2 regions of the Vibrio ostreae genome follow, and region 1 is predicted to be linked to the other one. Evidence: riboswitches for the same ligand, from Rfam matches in the RefSeq annotation. Region 1 holds a riboswitch; the other holds the start of a gene.

Region 1 (7,606 bases):
AATGGCATAAGCCCGCTTGACTGCGAGAATGACAATTCGAGCAGGTGCGAAAGCAGGTCATAGTGATCCGGTGGTTCTGAATGGAAGGGCCATCGCTCAACGGATAAAAGGTACTCCGGGGATAACAGGCTGATACCGCCCAAGAGTTCATATCGACGGCGGTGTTTGGCACCTCGATGTCGGCTCATCACATCCTGGGGCTGAAGTCGGTCCCAAGGGTATGGCTGTTCGCCATTTAAAGTGGTACGCGAGCTGGGTTTAGAACGTCGTGAGACAGTTCGGTCCCTATCTGCCGTGGGCGTTGGAAGATTGAAGGGGGCTGCTCCTAGTACGAGAGGACCGGAGTGGACGAACCTCTGGTGTTCGGGTTGTGTCGCCAGACGCATTGCCCGGTAGCTAAGTTCGGAATCGATAACCGCTGAAAGCATCTAAGCGGGAAGCGAGCCCTGAGATGAGTCTTCCCTGACACTTTAAGTGTCCTAAAGGGTTGTTCGAGACTAGAACGTTGATAGGCAGGGTGTGTAAGCGTTGTGAGGCGTTGAGCTAACCTGTACTAATTGCCCGTGAGGCTTAACCATACAACACCCAAGGGGTTTTGATGGACTCAATGACCAGTACATTGAATGTGTAAAGAGAACCTTTTTCGAAAGAACAGCTTTCCGAATTTTAAAATTTTGCTTGGCGACCATAGCGTTTTGGACCCACCTGACTCCATTCCGAACTCAGAAGTGAAACGAAACAGCGTCGATGGTAGTGTGGGGCCTCCCCATGTGAGAGTAGAACATCGCCAGGCTTTAACTTCTTGTTTTGAGTTTTTTTAAGCAAAAGCTCAAAGCAAAAAATGAAAAAGACTTTTATAGTCTGACCAATGCGGAGCGGTAGTTCAGTTGGTTAGAATACCGGCCTGTCACGCCGGGGGTCGCGGGTTCGAGTCCCGTCCGCTCCGCCACTTATTCGAAACCCTAGCAGCAATGCTAGGGTTTTCTCAAATCTGGTGTTTCATAATCTGCCAGAGACAATTTGGGTACCTATTTCTAGGGGTGTAGCTCCAATTGGCAGAGCAGCGGATTCCAAATCCGCGTGTTGGGAGTTCGAATCTCTCCACCCCTGCCATATTAAGAAGCCTCAGCAGTAATGCTGGGGCTTTTTTACGTTTAGAAGCACAAATACTTATCCAATCTACTCCCCATATCTGGCATATTTCTGCGTCCGGTCATTTACATTTTGTGGCCAATCAGTTTTATTACCAATATCAAGGTTATATTTATCAGGAATGGTTATGGAACTCACTCGGCGCCGCTTGCTGCAATTCGGTTCGGCGATTGGAATTGGAGCGGCGTTGCCAGCATGCTCTTTGCTGCGTCTTAGTTCAGACGAAGACAGTTATGTGTATCACCTGACCGCACAACCCGCTACCGCTGAGCTGGTTCCCGGTTATCAGACCGACGTCCTCGGTTTCAATGGTTCCATTCCGGCGCCGACGATTCGTTGTCGGCAGGGTAAAAAGGTGACCATCCATTTCACTAACAAACTGAACCAACCGACGACCATTCACTGGCATGGTTTGCGTATACCGATTGCGATGGATGGCGTCCCTTTCCTGAGTCAGGCTCCGATTATGCCGGGTGAGACTTTTACCTATGAGTTTACTCCGCCGGATGCGGGGACTTTCTGGTATCACCCGCATATGAACAGTGTCAATCAGCTGGGTATGGGGCTAGTTGGTATGCTGGTTGTGGAAGAAGCGGATCCGGTTGTGTTTGATCAGGAGTTTTCCCTGATGCTGAAACACTGGCACATCGATAAGCAGGGGCAGTGGAAACAGCGTATGATTCCACGCTACAGTGCTCGTATGGGGACTCCTGGCGAGTGGGGTACGGTTAACGGGCAGCATAACCCCCAGTACCCGATTAAGCACAATGCAACCGTGCGAGCGCGTATCGCCAATGTTGACAACACCATCACCTATCCGATAGCGGTGCAAGGCGTCGATGCCTGGATCGTGGCGATTGACGGCAACCCGATTACTACCCCGTATTTACTCAAAGAACACAAGATGGGCCCGGGGATGCGCCTGGATATCGCCTTCATTGCACCAGCCGCCGGGCAGACGGTTTACATTCGCCAGATGAAAGGTAAATTTGCGTTTCCGCTGTGTGAGTTTGTCAGTCAGGAATCCTGGCTGGCTGAGGAGAAATCGATTCCCCGTCTGCCATTAAATCCGATTCCTGAAGTGGACTTATATCGTGCCGAAGAGATCGATTTTGTCTTTGAGTGGGAAGGGGCGGTGACACCCGCAGATGAGTCCGGAAACGCGGTACCGGATTTCTGGTTGATCAATAAACGCGCCTGGGAAGGGATGAGTGCCGGTAATATTCCTAAGCCGCTTGCGACGCTGACGCGCGGTAAAAGCTATATTTTTAACCTGCGCAATGTTACTCAGTATCACCATCCGATTCACCTGCATGGTCATACCTTTACCGTGATTGAACTTAATGGTCAGCCTGTTAAAGAGCCGTTTCATACCGATACCGTGTTACTGGGCAAGAATGGTAGCGCCAAGGCGGCATTTGTGGCTGATAACCCGGGACGCTGGATGTATCACTGTCATGTGATAGAGCATATGCATACCGGGCTGATGGGCTATATTGAAGTGGTCTAGATGTGACTCCTGTAACTTTTTTAAAATCGGCTGTTTAATGTATCAGGCTACTGAAAAAGAAAACTATTTTTTCCTTTCTCCGCGCTGATCTTGAGCGATAAATCGTTACAATAGGTTACAAATTAGTACGGAGAGGTTACATGGGACAATTATCAATTTTGGGCCTGATAGCTTTAGGTGGGGCGATTGGTGCCTGCTCACGTTATCTGGTCTCAGAGTGGTGCATTACTTTATTCGGGCGCAGCTTTCCATACGGTACTCTGACCGTGAACATCGTAGGTTCTTTCATCATGGGATTATTGATTGCTGCGTTTGAAAATGAATGGCTGGCACCTTATCCGTGGCGTCAGGTGGTTGGGTTGGGATTTCTCGGTGCCTTGACTACTTTCTCGACCTTTTCAATGGATAACGTATTGATGATGCAACAGGGCGCTTTTGTGAAAATGGGCCTGAATGTATTGCTTAATGTCACGTTGAGTATTTCTGCTGCCTGGCTCGCTTACCAGTGGTTAGTTCGAGCCTGATTAAAAACTCGACATTAACACTTGGTTAACGCAACACGATTCTCTATAATCGATTCACTTGTCGGAGTGCCATAAGGCTGAGACCGTTTATTCGGGATCCGTTGAACCTGATCTGGTTAGTACCAGCGAAGGGAACAAGAGAAGACTTTCTCTGGCGATCTGTGGATCGTCATATCTTCAGTAACCAGATTTGTCTGCTTACCTCTTGTCGCAACTATCCGCCAAGCATTTATCCCTAAAATCCTAAAAGGAAAATGCTATGTCGTCGAATCGCAAACAAGCGAGACTGGAAGCTAAACAGTTTATTGAATCGCTTTCTGTTCAACCTTATCCCAATTCTCAAAAAAACATACGTCACCGGCTCTCGTCCGGACATTCGCGTGCCGATGCGTGAAATTTCTCTGGCTGACAGTCTGATCGGCGGCAGCAAAGAGCAGCCGGTTTACGAGCCTAATGAGCCGGTGAGTGTCTACGATACTTCCGGTGTGTACACCGATCCCGAGCATACCATTGACCTCTATCAAGGGCTGCCAAAGCTGCGTGCTGAATGGGTGGCGGAGCGCGACGATACCGAGCTGCTGGATGCGATGAGTTCCGAGTATGCCCGTGAGCGTCTGGCTGATGAAACACTAGATGAACTACGCTACGGCAATCTACCGCAGATTCGCCGCGCGAAAGCAGGTCAGTGCGTCACTCAACTGCATTATGCCCGTCAGGGAATGATTACCCCGGAAATGGAGTTTATCGCCATTCGGGAAAATATGGGCCGACGTCGTTACCAGGATGAGCAGCTTAATCAGCAACATCCGGGGCAAAACTTCGGCGCAAATCTGCCACGGGAAATTACGGCAGAATTTGTGCGTCGTGAAGTGGCCGAAGGACGAGCCATTATCCCGAGTAATATCAACCATCCTGAATCTGAACCTATGATCATCGGCCGTAACTTCCTGGTCAAAGTCAACGCCAACATCGGTAACTCTTCGGTCAGCTCCTCGATTGAAGAAGAAGTTGAGAAACTGGTGTGGGCGACGCGCTGGGGTGGTGATACCGTGATGGATCTGTCGACCGGACGTAATATTCATGAAACACGCGAATGGATTCTGCGTAACAGCCCGGTGCCGATTGGTACCGTACCTATGTATCAGGCGCTGGAAAAGGTCAACGGTATCGCTGAAAACCTGACCTGGGAAGTGATGCGTGACACCTTACTTGAACAAGCAGAGCAGGGGGTGGATTACTTTACTATCCATGCCGGTTTGTTGCTGCGCTATGTGCCTATGACTGCCAAACGGGTCACTGGCATTGTTTCCCGCGGTGGATCGATTATCGCCAAATGGTGTCTGGCACACCATGAAGAGAACTTCCTTTATACTCATTTTCGAGAGATTTGTGAGATCTGTGCCAAGTACGATGTGGCGTTGTCGCTGGGTGATGGCCTGCGTCCAGGATCGATCGCAGATGCTAATGATGAAGCTCAGTTTGCCGAGTTGCGTACTCTGGGTGAGCTGACTAAGGTGGCGTGGGAATACGATGTGCAGGTGATGATTGAAGGCCCGGGGCACGTTCCGATGCACATGATTAAAGCCAATATGGACGAGCAGCTGGAGCATTGTCATGAAGCGCCGTTCTACACCTTAGGCCCGCTAACTACGGATATTGCCCCGGGTTATGACCACATTACTTCCGGTATCGGTGCGGCGATGATTGGTTGGTTTGGTTGTGCGATGTTGTGCTACGTCACCCCTAAAGAGCACCTTGGCCTGCCGAATAAAGAGGATGTGAAGACTGGCCTGATTACCTACAAACTGGCCGCCCATGCTGCTGATTTGGCCAAAGGTCATCCTGGGGCGCAGATCCGTGATAATGCTCTGTCGAAGGCGCGTTTTGAGTTCCGCTGGGAAGACCAGTTTAACCTGGCGCTGGATCCGGTGACTGCCCGAGCTTTCCATGATGAAACCCTGCCGCAGGAGTCAGGTAAGGTTGCCCATTTCTGTTCGATGTGCGGTCCGAAATTCTGCTCGATGAAGATCTCCCAGGAGGTGCGCCGTACTTACGCTGATTACACGGCGTCGAGTAATGACGCGATGACAGTGACATTGCTGGATGATCCCCTGGAAGGGATGCGTCAGAAATCGCAGGAGTTTCTTAGCTCAGGTTCTCAGCTCTATCATCCGGCTGTGACCAGTCCAGAGAGCGTGGCTGAGGAGTAACCGTGAAATTACTGATCCCATCTCATTGTGTTGTGATGACGGGAGACGTGCAGCGGGTACTGTTACTTGCCAAACAACAAGGTTTGCATATCGATCACATTGAGTTGGGCGTTAGCCCAACTCAGTATTTCCACCTTGTTGCTGACACGACTCTTCGTTTATCAAGCAATCTGTTTGTATTAAATCACCTCTCGCTTGGCAGCGAGTCTGCTCCGGATCTTTGTATTGATTACATCGGCGCAGGCAGTCACTTGACCAGCTCACTATGCCCAGCAGTCGCTACGGTCGCTATCGGCGTAGCCGGTTGCAACGGGCTGGAAGATACCTGGTGGTATGGCGATGAACAGCGTCGGCTGATTCATCTGCGGGCATTAACCGCGCAGCAGCAACGACAACATCTGACCTGGCTGCTGAGTTTGCTCGCTCTTGATTTTGCCTTGGAGGATGCGTTGGTGCTGTCTCGGGCTGCACTCAATGTTTCACGTGAAACATGGCCGCGCGATTATCGCGATTTTCCCCAGCCGGAACCTCAGGCCATCTACCGTGGTGTTGCGCCGTTTGCGTTATTGGATAAAACATCGCTCGGGCTCTATCCGGTGGTGGATGACGTACGTTGGATTGCCACCTTGCTGCCGCTTGGCATCAAGACGATTCAGCTGCGCATCAAAGACCCCGCCCAAGCTGATCTGGAACAGCAGATTATCCAGGCGATAGCGTTGGGCCGCGAACATGGTGCCCAGGTGTTTATTAATGATTACTGGCAATTGGCCCTTAAACATCGGGCGTTTGGCGTCCATCTGGGGCAGGAAGATCTGCTGTGCGCCGATCTCGCTGCGTTATCTGCCGCCGGTATCTGCCTCGGATTGTCTACCCACGGCTATTTTGAACTGCTGCGTATCCAGCAGTTAGCACCGAGCTATATCGCGTTGGGGCATATTTTTCCCACCACCACCAAGCAAATGCCGTCCAAGCCGCAGGGGCTGGTACGACTGAAACTGTATCAAAGCTTGCTCGATAGTCTTCCTTATGGCGAGCATGTCGGAGTACCCAGCGTGGCGATTGGCGGTATTGATCGCAGCAACGCCGCTCAGGTTCTCGAGTGTGGGGTAAGCAGTATTGCTGTGGTCAGGGCAATTACCCAGGCTGAGGATGTCGGCCTGGCTGTTAGCCAACTGCAGCGGTTTCTTCCCGCGCCTGCGAGCGTGACGGAGGCCGGTGATGTTAAGTGATCAACAATTTATGCGCTATCAGCGTCAGGTTGCGTTACCGCAGATCGGTGAAGCGGGGCAGCAGCGTTTGCTCAACAGTCAGGTCCTGATTATTGGCTGTGGCGGATTGGGCAGCGCGGCGGCGCAGTTTCTCGCCGCCGCCGGGGTCGCAAGGCTGGTAATTGCCGACGATGATCAGGTCGCACTTTCCAATCTGCATCGTCAGTTGGCTTATCGCGTGCAGGATGTCGGCCAACCCAAAGTACGTGCTTTGGCGCGCAGTCTACAAGCACTCAATCCAGACTGTCAGGTACGTACGGTTGAGCGCTACATGGATGCCACCTTACTGAATCTGGAAGTGGGCTTAGCCGATGTGGTGCTCGACTGCAGCGACAATCTGCCGACACGTCACCAGGTTAACCGGGCTTGTCATCAGGCCGGAGTGTGTCTGATTTCAGGCTCGGCCATTGGCTGGGAGGGTCAGTTGATCCCGCTCGATTTTACTCAGCGTCCCCAGGGCTGCTATCAGTGTGTGGTACCCGAGCAGGAATCGGCGGCTGCGCTGCGCTGCTCCGACATGGGTGTGGCCGGCCCTGTGGTCGGCAGCATAGGTAACTTACAGGCTCTGCTCGCTGTGCAGAAATTAATTCAGCTTGAGGAGTTTCACAGTCACTACATGCAACGTTTCGATGCGCTGAGTATGCAGTGGCAAAAGTGGCAACTGATCGCCGATCCACACTGTTTACAGTGCGGGTGTGGCAAGGAATGAAGGTATGACTATCACCATCTTTATTAATCAGCAAGCACACCAGATTAAGGCGGCGACCAGTTTGCAGACACTGCAGCACGAACTGGGCCTACCGACACTAGGCTGTGTGTTTGCCATCAACCAACAAGTTATACCCAAAGGCTTATGGTCTGAGACGCTACTCAATCAGGGTGATCAGATCGCACTGTTTCAGGCCATCGCAGGAGGCTAATATTTATGTCTGTAACGAATTC
Region 2 (7,606 bases), 1.2 Mb from region 1:
GCGTTTGCTTACAGTCAGGGGCTGGAGAGTGCCATTGAGCACCAGCTGGTCACCAATGAGCAAAGCCTGATGGCCTGGCTGGAGCCGCTGTTGGCGCAGGGTCAGGCCAGTCTGGATATTCCCATGCTGGCACGTTGCTACCATGCGTGGCAACAGCACGACCTGGCTGCGTTGCAACACTGGCAACAGATCTTGCTGGCTTATCGTGAGACGGCGGAGCTGGTGAAAGAAGAGCAGATCCTCGGTCAGACTTTATGCCGCTTGCTGACCAGCCTGGAGGTTGAACTGCCTGCTGAGGCACGGCAGATGAGTTACCTGCCGCTATACGCCAAGGCCGCACACCATTTTGGCCTCGATCTGGAGCAGGCGGTGGTGGGCTGGCTCTGGTCCTGGCTGGAAAATCAGATCACGGTGGCGTGTAAAGCCATTCCACTTGGCCAGACGGCCGCACAAAAGGTGCTGCTGGCGATGATGCCGAAATTCGAGTCGGCGATAGACAGGGGCCTGTCACTGGATGACGCCTCGGTCGGCTTAACCCTGCAACGTTTTGCCATGCTCAGCAGCTGGCATGAGACGCAGTATTCAAGATTATTCAGGAGTTAAACAATGAGTACACAATGCTTACGAGTCGGGGTCGGTGGCCCGGTCGGTTCAGGTAAAACCGCGCTGCTGCGCCAGTTGTGTCTGGCGATGCGCGAACACTACAACCTGGCGGTGGTCACCAATGATATTTACACCAAGGAAGATGCGGAATTTCTGCTGCGTCATCAGGCTCTGGAAGCGGACCGCATTCTTGGGGTGGAAACCGGCGGTTGTCCGCACACGGCGATTCGTGAAGATGCGTCGATGAACCTGGCGGCGATTGATGAACTGCAGGCGCGTCACGCCGGGTTGGAACTGGTACTGGTGGAAAGTGGTGGCGATAACCTCAGTGCGACGTTCAGCCCTGAGCTGTCGGATCTGACCCTGTATGTGATTGATGTGTGCGCCGGGGATAAAATTCCGCGCAAAGGCGGGCCGGGGATCACCAAATCGGATTTGCTGATCATTAATAAAACCGATTTGGCGCCGATGGTGAATGCTTCACTGGAGGTGATGGATCGGGATGCGAAAAAAATGCGCGGCGAAAAACCGTTTGTATTTACCAACTTGATGCGTGGTGACGGGCTGAAAACCGTGATCGATTTTATTGTCCGCCAGGGAATGCTGGCTCAGCGTGACGTCAAGGTCACGGTTACCGAATAATAATTGACAAGGAGAGTGTGATGAAAGTAACCAAATTAATGATGGCCGCGAGCGGATTGCTGGCCAGTCCTGCGGTCTGGGCTCATCCGGGCCATGACACCACGGCCAGTTTTGCACACGGCTTCATGCATCCGCTGACCGGCGCCGATCATCTGCTGGCGTTGCTGCTGATTGGCATGTTTGCCGCACCTTACGGCTGGAAGACCGCGTCTAAAGCGATTGGTGTGGTACTGGGCGCACTAGCGATGGGTTTTGTGGCCGGCATTGAGTGGGTTAATACCAGCCATATCGAAACGGTGGTGATGGCATCGCTGGTTCTGCTGCCATTGGCTCTGATTGCGATGCGCCGTTCTGCGTTGCAGGCGCTGGCGCTGGCCGCGGTGGCGCTGTTCAGTGCCTGTCACGGTATCGTGCAGGGCGCTGAGTCTCAGGGGGCCTTGCTGCAATATGCCCTGGGCACGCTGCTGGCGAGCGGCGTAGTGATTGTTGCCAGCCTGCTGGTGAGTAAAGCGGTGCGCCGTGCAGTGCTTGCTACCCGTCAGTTCAGCCGGCGTTAGACGCCATTAAACCGTTATGTGTACTGAAAACAGGATATGTGTTGAAAACAGGGATATGTACTGAGTTGCTTGACAAAGCTTAATCCGGATAGATAAAAGGGCCTGCAGATAGGCAGGCCCTTGTTATACTTTTCTCACGCTGCTAAACAAATGCTGGTAAACAAATGTTATACCGTGCTGCCAGCTTATGGCAGATCAAACACCAGAGCTTTGACCGCAACATCGCTGGCGTTACGCAGCTGCAGCTCGCTTTCGGCGCTGATTTTCGCGCCATCGCCCGGCGTGAGCACGACGTCGTTGACGTTCAGTTCGCTGTCTATCTGATGGATATAAATCCGGCGACCCGGCGCTACATCCAGATGTAAATCAGTGCCTGGCAGCAGGATTAGCTGGTGCAGGGTTACATCCTGTTTGATGTGCAGCGTGCCATTTTCACCCGTTGGCGTGGCAATGGTGGTCAGCCCCGGCTCCTGTCCGAAATCTTTCTGCTGGTAACCCGGCTCGCCGCCCAGCGTATCAGGCTGAATCCAGATTTGCAGAAATTTCAGCGTATCGCTGTTGGAAGCATTGAATTCACTGTGGTGAATTCCGCGCCCGGCCGACATCAGCTGAAATTCACCGGCCGGCAGGGTTTTCACATTGCCGGCACTGTCTTTATGGGCGATGGTGCCCTCCAGCACATAACTGATGATTTCCATGTCTCGGTGACCATGGGTATCGAAGCCCGCGCCAGGCGTCACTTGGTCATCATTGATGACGCGCAGCTCGGAAAAGCCCATGTGCGCCGGATCGTAATAGTGGCCAAACGAGAAGGTATGTTTACTGTCCAGCCAGCCAAAATTTGCCCGGCCACGCGCTGCTGCCGCTCTTACTTCAATCATCTTGTGCTCCTCACCCGCTTGCTGCGGATTGCTTTTATTGCTTTCAACCGTTGGTGTACTGTTGCTTGATGGCGCCAGTCTACGGCGTTATGGATAGCCTCAACAGCAAGTCAGGTTGTCGCACTTGTTCAATTATTTGCAATGACTTTGTGCGGGGAATGTGCATCAATCAAGTCACGCAATGCTCTGGCGGCCTGTTCAGGTTGGCTGGCATGGCTGATCGCCGATACCAGAGCAACGCCGTCTACGCCGGTCGCGGCCACACGGGCAAGGTTTCCCTGATTAAGACCTCCGATCGCCACCAGCGGCAGGCGGGTGTGCTGCATCGCCCAGGTCAGTCCTTCCAGCCCCCAATGTTTGACTGTATCGGTTTTGGTCGGGGTGGCAAAAATCGCACTTAACCCCAGGTAGTCGACCGGTAACTGATGAGCCGCCTGAAACTGCTGCTCATTTTCGACCGACAGTCCAAGGAGTTTATCCGCTCCCAGCAACTGGCGGGCGATGGTGGCGGGCATATCGCTTTGCCCGAGGTGCACACCGTCAGCATCAACAGCCAGGGCGACATCGACCCGGTCGTTGATGATCAGCGGCACCCCTGTACCGCTCAGGAGCTGTTTTATCGCTTCAGCGCGTTGGATAAAGGCGCGTACATCACCATGTTTTTCACGGATCTGCACCATGGTTACCCCGCCACGTACGGCTTGCTTTACCACCTGACATAAGTTGGTGAGATCCTGCTGGTCATCGGTGACCAGGTATAAACGATAGTCACTCATAGTTCGAATGCCTTCGGGTCAGTTGGATGCGGCATAGTTTGCAGCTTTACTCTGTCGATTAAGGTGTTTTCATCCAGCAGGTGTAGCGTATCGAGCAGGGCAAGCTGCAGGCTGCCCGGCCCTTGAGCCTGCTGAGCCGCCAGTTCGCCGGCGACACCCATGATGGCTGCGGCGCTCAGACCACTCAGATCACCACATGCCGCGCAGGCGCCGGTTAAAGCACTCAGGCTGCATCCCATCCCGGTCACTTTGGGCATCATGGCGTCGCCGTTACTCAGCTGTGCGACTTGATCGCCGCTGATGATAAAATCCTGCGCGCCGGAAATGACCACGCTGGCATGGTATTGCCTTGCGAGTTGTTGCCCGGCGGAGATGGCGCTGTGGCTGGCATCTCTGGCATCCACCCCTTGCCCCTGTGTATCACTACCGGCCAGCGCCATGATTTCTGAAGCATTGGCACGGATGATTAGCCGCTCTGCCTGAGCGGCAAAACGACGTGAGGTTTCTGTACGTAACCGACTGGCGCCGCAGCCGACCGGATCCAGGATGACGGGTTTGTGGTGACGGTTGGCTGCATCAATGGCAAATGCCATGCGCTCAATCCAGATTTCATCCAGGGTGCCAATATTAATGACCAGCGCTCCGGCAATCTCTATCAGTTCATCCATTTCGCGGCGTGAATGGGCCATGATCGGAGACGCGCCGACGGCCAGCAACGCATTGGCACTGTTGTTCATCACTACATAATTGGTAATGCTGACTACCAATGGCTGATTGGCGCGCAGGGCCTGAAAGGTGCGCGCGATAAGCTCAATATTCATAAAGACTCCAGCTGAGATGATGGAATAGGCGAAAGGGCAAAGAAATGATGCACCGGGCCGTGACCGCGTCCAACATCTAGCTCATCGGCATGGGCAATCGCCCGAGAGATGTAGTGTTTAGCGTGGCGAATGGCATCTTGCAGCGTAAATCCCTGAGCGAGGTAACAAGCAATCGCTGACGACAGCGTACAACCGGTGCCATGCGTGTTTTGGGTGTCGACCCGCTGAGCGCGGAATACCGCCGTGTCCGCGCCGCTCAGTAGCCAGTCATCGCTGTGACTGGTACCTGGCAGATGACCGCCTTTGAGCAGCACGGCCTGGCATGGCAGGGCGCGCAGTGCTGCGCTCATCGCTTCAAGCTGTGACTCCTGCTCGCAGAGCGGCAGACCAGTCAGCGCCGCGGCTTCTGGCAGGTTAGGCGTGATCAGGGTCGCCAGTGGCAGTAATTCCCGCTGCAGGCTGTCGATTGCCGCACTTTGCAGCAGTAAATCGCCACTGGTGGCCACCATGACCGGATCCAAAACCACAAAACGCGGCTGATACTGACGCAGTTTACGCGCCACAGCGGCAATGATGTTACTGTCGGCCAGCATACCAATTTTGACCGCGACGATATCGAGATCGCTGAACACCGCATCGAGCTGACTTTCTACATGTTCAACCGGCACCGGCAGAATGGCACTGACACCTTGGGTGTTTTGCGAGGTTATGGCAGTAATCACGCTGCAGGCATAACCGCCTGTTGCTGAGATGGCTTTGATATCGGCCTGGATACCGGCGCCGCCGCCACTGTCTGAACCGGCAATGGTCAGCACAATCGGTGTATTAAGAGAGGATTGGGATTGATTATCTGATTGAGGCATTTGGGCTCCTAATCGTCCGACAATCAGGAACCGGTTTAGCACCACCTGTCAGGTTTTGCTAAACAGCCGCCGCGAGGCGGTCATGTTGGGGGAGATGACAGGGGGAGCTATTAGATCTCAACCCGCCTACAAGCCTTACCACAACACTATAGTTCCCTACGTCAGTACTAACTGAATCAGGTTCTACGGGTCTCGCGATGACGCTTTGCCTGTGGCAAATCTTCCGGCGATCTCAGCTTTACAGCTCCCCGACTATAAGGCGCAGATGATAACAGATATTTTTACTACTGTTGATCACTGAGCGCTACTTTTGCTCGATTGACGCACTCAATCTTGTCTAGAGTGGTTAGTTGATAACACTTCTCACTAAGATTGGTTTTATGCGACACTAGTAGGTAAAGGTACTCAGGAGTCAGTTTACATGGGCGCTGTATCCGCTTCATTTACGCGAATCTGCAATTTGCTCGAATATATTCACCAACATCTAGACCAGCCTTTATCGCTGGATCGGCTTTCACAGCAGAGTTGCTGGTCGCGCTGGCAGTTGCAACGGGTATTTCACAATGAAACCGGTCTGACGGTGGCGAACTATGTACGCGAGCTTAAGCTGAGTGAAGCCGCTGAGCGTCTTGTATGCAGTCAGGAGCGAGTGATTGATATTGCACTGGCCCTCGGTTTTAGCTCTGAAGTCAGTTTTAGTCGCACCTTTAAACATCATTTCGGTATCAGTCCGCGCCAATATCGCCAGCAAGGGCAGCGCACAGGCTTACGTAAACCATTGCAGGTGCAACAATTTGCGCCGCGTGGTGAGCGCTGTACTCGTCTGGTTGATGTTCGGCTGGAAAGCCAAGCAGAATTTGAGTTGTTCGGTGTCGCCACGACTATCCGCGGTTTACTCTCTTCACAACCGGATTTCACGACTCAGGTGCCGAAAATCTGGCAGACATATTTTTCTTGTCCAAGCGATAGCAAGCCTGGTCCCTTAACGGGCGTCATCGATGTGACCCGGGTCGGCAGTGAACATGGTCAGCTGCGCTACTGGGCGACTGGAAGTCATTGGATGGCGGGGTTAAATTCGGTGCGTATTCCGGCGCAAACTTATGCGGTGGTGAAACATTGCGGACCGGTTTCGCAACTGGCTGATACTCTGGAATGGTTTATTTTTGAATGGCTGCCGGATTCTCCTTATCGGGGAGTGGACGGATTTGAGCTGGAGCGCTATCCGGCTGATTACAACTGTGCCTGCGATAACGCGGCAATGGAATACTGGTTACCGATTACCGCACGAACGGATTAACATGCTCCAAATTGTTAACTTTCCGTGGTGTACTTTGCTTAGAATACAAATGATATGTATTCTCATAAATAAAAGCAGGGTAGTTATTTCACATGGCTGTTGTTAAGCATTCTACATTTTCTCCGATCGCTGTTGCGATCATGGCGGCTTTCGCCACTCCATTTGTCTTGGCAGCGCAAGCAGACAATCCACCAGTCGATACGGTCACTATACTGGGCAAAACCTATCGCAACACCGCAACGAAAACCACGTTAGCACCGCAAGAAACGCCTCAGGGCATCAGCGTGATTGAAGGGGAGCAACTGCAGCAGCGTGCTGTCACCTCACTTGGCCAGGCGGTACGTTACGCGCCGGGTGTGGTGACGGAAACCAAAGGTGGTTCAGTCACCTTACTTGATAATTTCTATATTCGTGGTTTTGAATCTAATCAGAGCTATTACGATGGTATGTTGGTGCAGTACCTGAAAGGCTGGAACCTGCAGCCGCAGATTGATCCGATTGCGATGCAACAGGTGGAAATTTTTAAAGGGCCGACCTCTGTGCTGTATGGTGCCATGCCGCCTGGCGGCATGGTGAATGTGATTGCTAAAAAACCGCAGCCCCAGCGACATACTGAGCTGTCGGTTTCCGGCGGTTCGCGTAACCTCAAACAGGTCACACTCGATACCACCGGTCCGCTTGGGGATGGCGACCTGCGCTATCGTTTGCTGGCTAAATCCCGTAAACAGGATGGTCAGGTCGATGGCACTGAAGAAGAACGTTACGTGATTGCCCCGTCTCTGGACTGGCAAATTACGGACGATACGTTACTCAACCTGAATCTGTACTATCAAAAAGATCCGGATATGGGAATGAATTCCGCTTTGCCGGCATCAGGTACCGTAACCGGAAATCCATATGGTTCAACGTCGCCATCGACCTCGGCCGGTGACCGTAACTGGAGCAAGTTTGAGCGGGAATTTTGGATGCTAGGCTACAAAATCCAGCATGATTTCAATGCCGAGTGGTCTTTGCTGCAAAGTCTGCGTTATACCGATGCCACGCTTTATCAGGAAAACACCTATCACAGCGCCGGACAATTTGATGCCGTGACGGGCAATCTGCAGCGCAACATCTACAGCACGGATGAAGATTCGCACGGCATTGTGGTCGATAACCAGTTGTCA

The links. A riboswitch is a leader RNA that binds a small molecule or an ion and turns the genes downstream of it on or off. The one in region 1 is predicted to bind thiamine pyrophosphate.
Region 2: another riboswitch for thiamine pyrophosphate. It lies ahead of thiD (bifunctional hydroxymethylpyrimidine kinase/phosphomethylpyrimidine kinase); the one in region 1 lies ahead of thiC (phosphomethylpyrimidine synthase ThiC).

Annotation. Positions count from the first base shown of each region.
Region 1 covers NZ_CP076643.1:2,785,214-2,792,819, forward strand. Annotated here, with positions in the region: rRNA gene KNV97_RS18925 (23S ribosomal RNA) at 1-578, shown strand, start outside; rRNA gene rrf (5S ribosomal RNA) at 678-793, shown strand; tRNA gene KNV97_RS18935 (tRNA-Asp) at 873-949, shown strand; tRNA gene KNV97_RS18940 (tRNA-Trp) at 1,037-1,113, shown strand; gene KNV97_RS18945 (multicopper oxidase family protein) at 1,280-2,662, shown strand; gene crcB (fluoride efflux transporter CrcB) at 2,803-3,186, shown strand; TPP riboswitch at 3,239-3,337, shown strand; partial or broken gene thiC (phosphomethylpyrimidine synthase ThiC) at 3,446-5,396, shown strand; gene KNV97_RS18960 (thiamine phosphate synthase) at 5,432-6,625, shown strand; gene KNV97_RS18965 (HesA/MoeB/ThiF family protein) at 6,615-7,373, shown strand; gene thiS (sulfur carrier protein ThiS) at 7,378-7,584, shown strand; gene KNV97_RS18975 (thiazole synthase) at 7,590-7,606, shown strand, end outside.
Region 2 covers NZ_CP076643.1:613,203-620,808, forward strand. Annotated here, with positions in the region: gene KNV97_RS09065 (urease accessory protein UreF) at 1-603, shown strand, start outside; gene ureG (urease accessory protein UreG) at 607-1,245, shown strand; gene KNV97_RS09075 (HupE/UreJ family protein) at 1,266-1,802, shown strand; gene KNV97_RS09080 (pirin family protein) at 1,988-2,683, opposite strand; gene thiE (thiamine phosphate synthase) at 2,812-3,459, opposite strand; gene thiM (hydroxyethylthiazole kinase) at 3,456-4,280, opposite strand; gene thiD (bifunctional hydroxymethylpyrimidine kinase/phosphomethylpyrimidine kinase) at 4,277-5,143, opposite strand; TPP riboswitch at 5,280-5,404, opposite strand; gene KNV97_RS09100 (AraC family transcriptional regulator) at 5,565-6,440, shown strand; gene KNV97_RS09105 (TonB-dependent siderophore receptor) at 6,533-7,606, shown strand, end outside.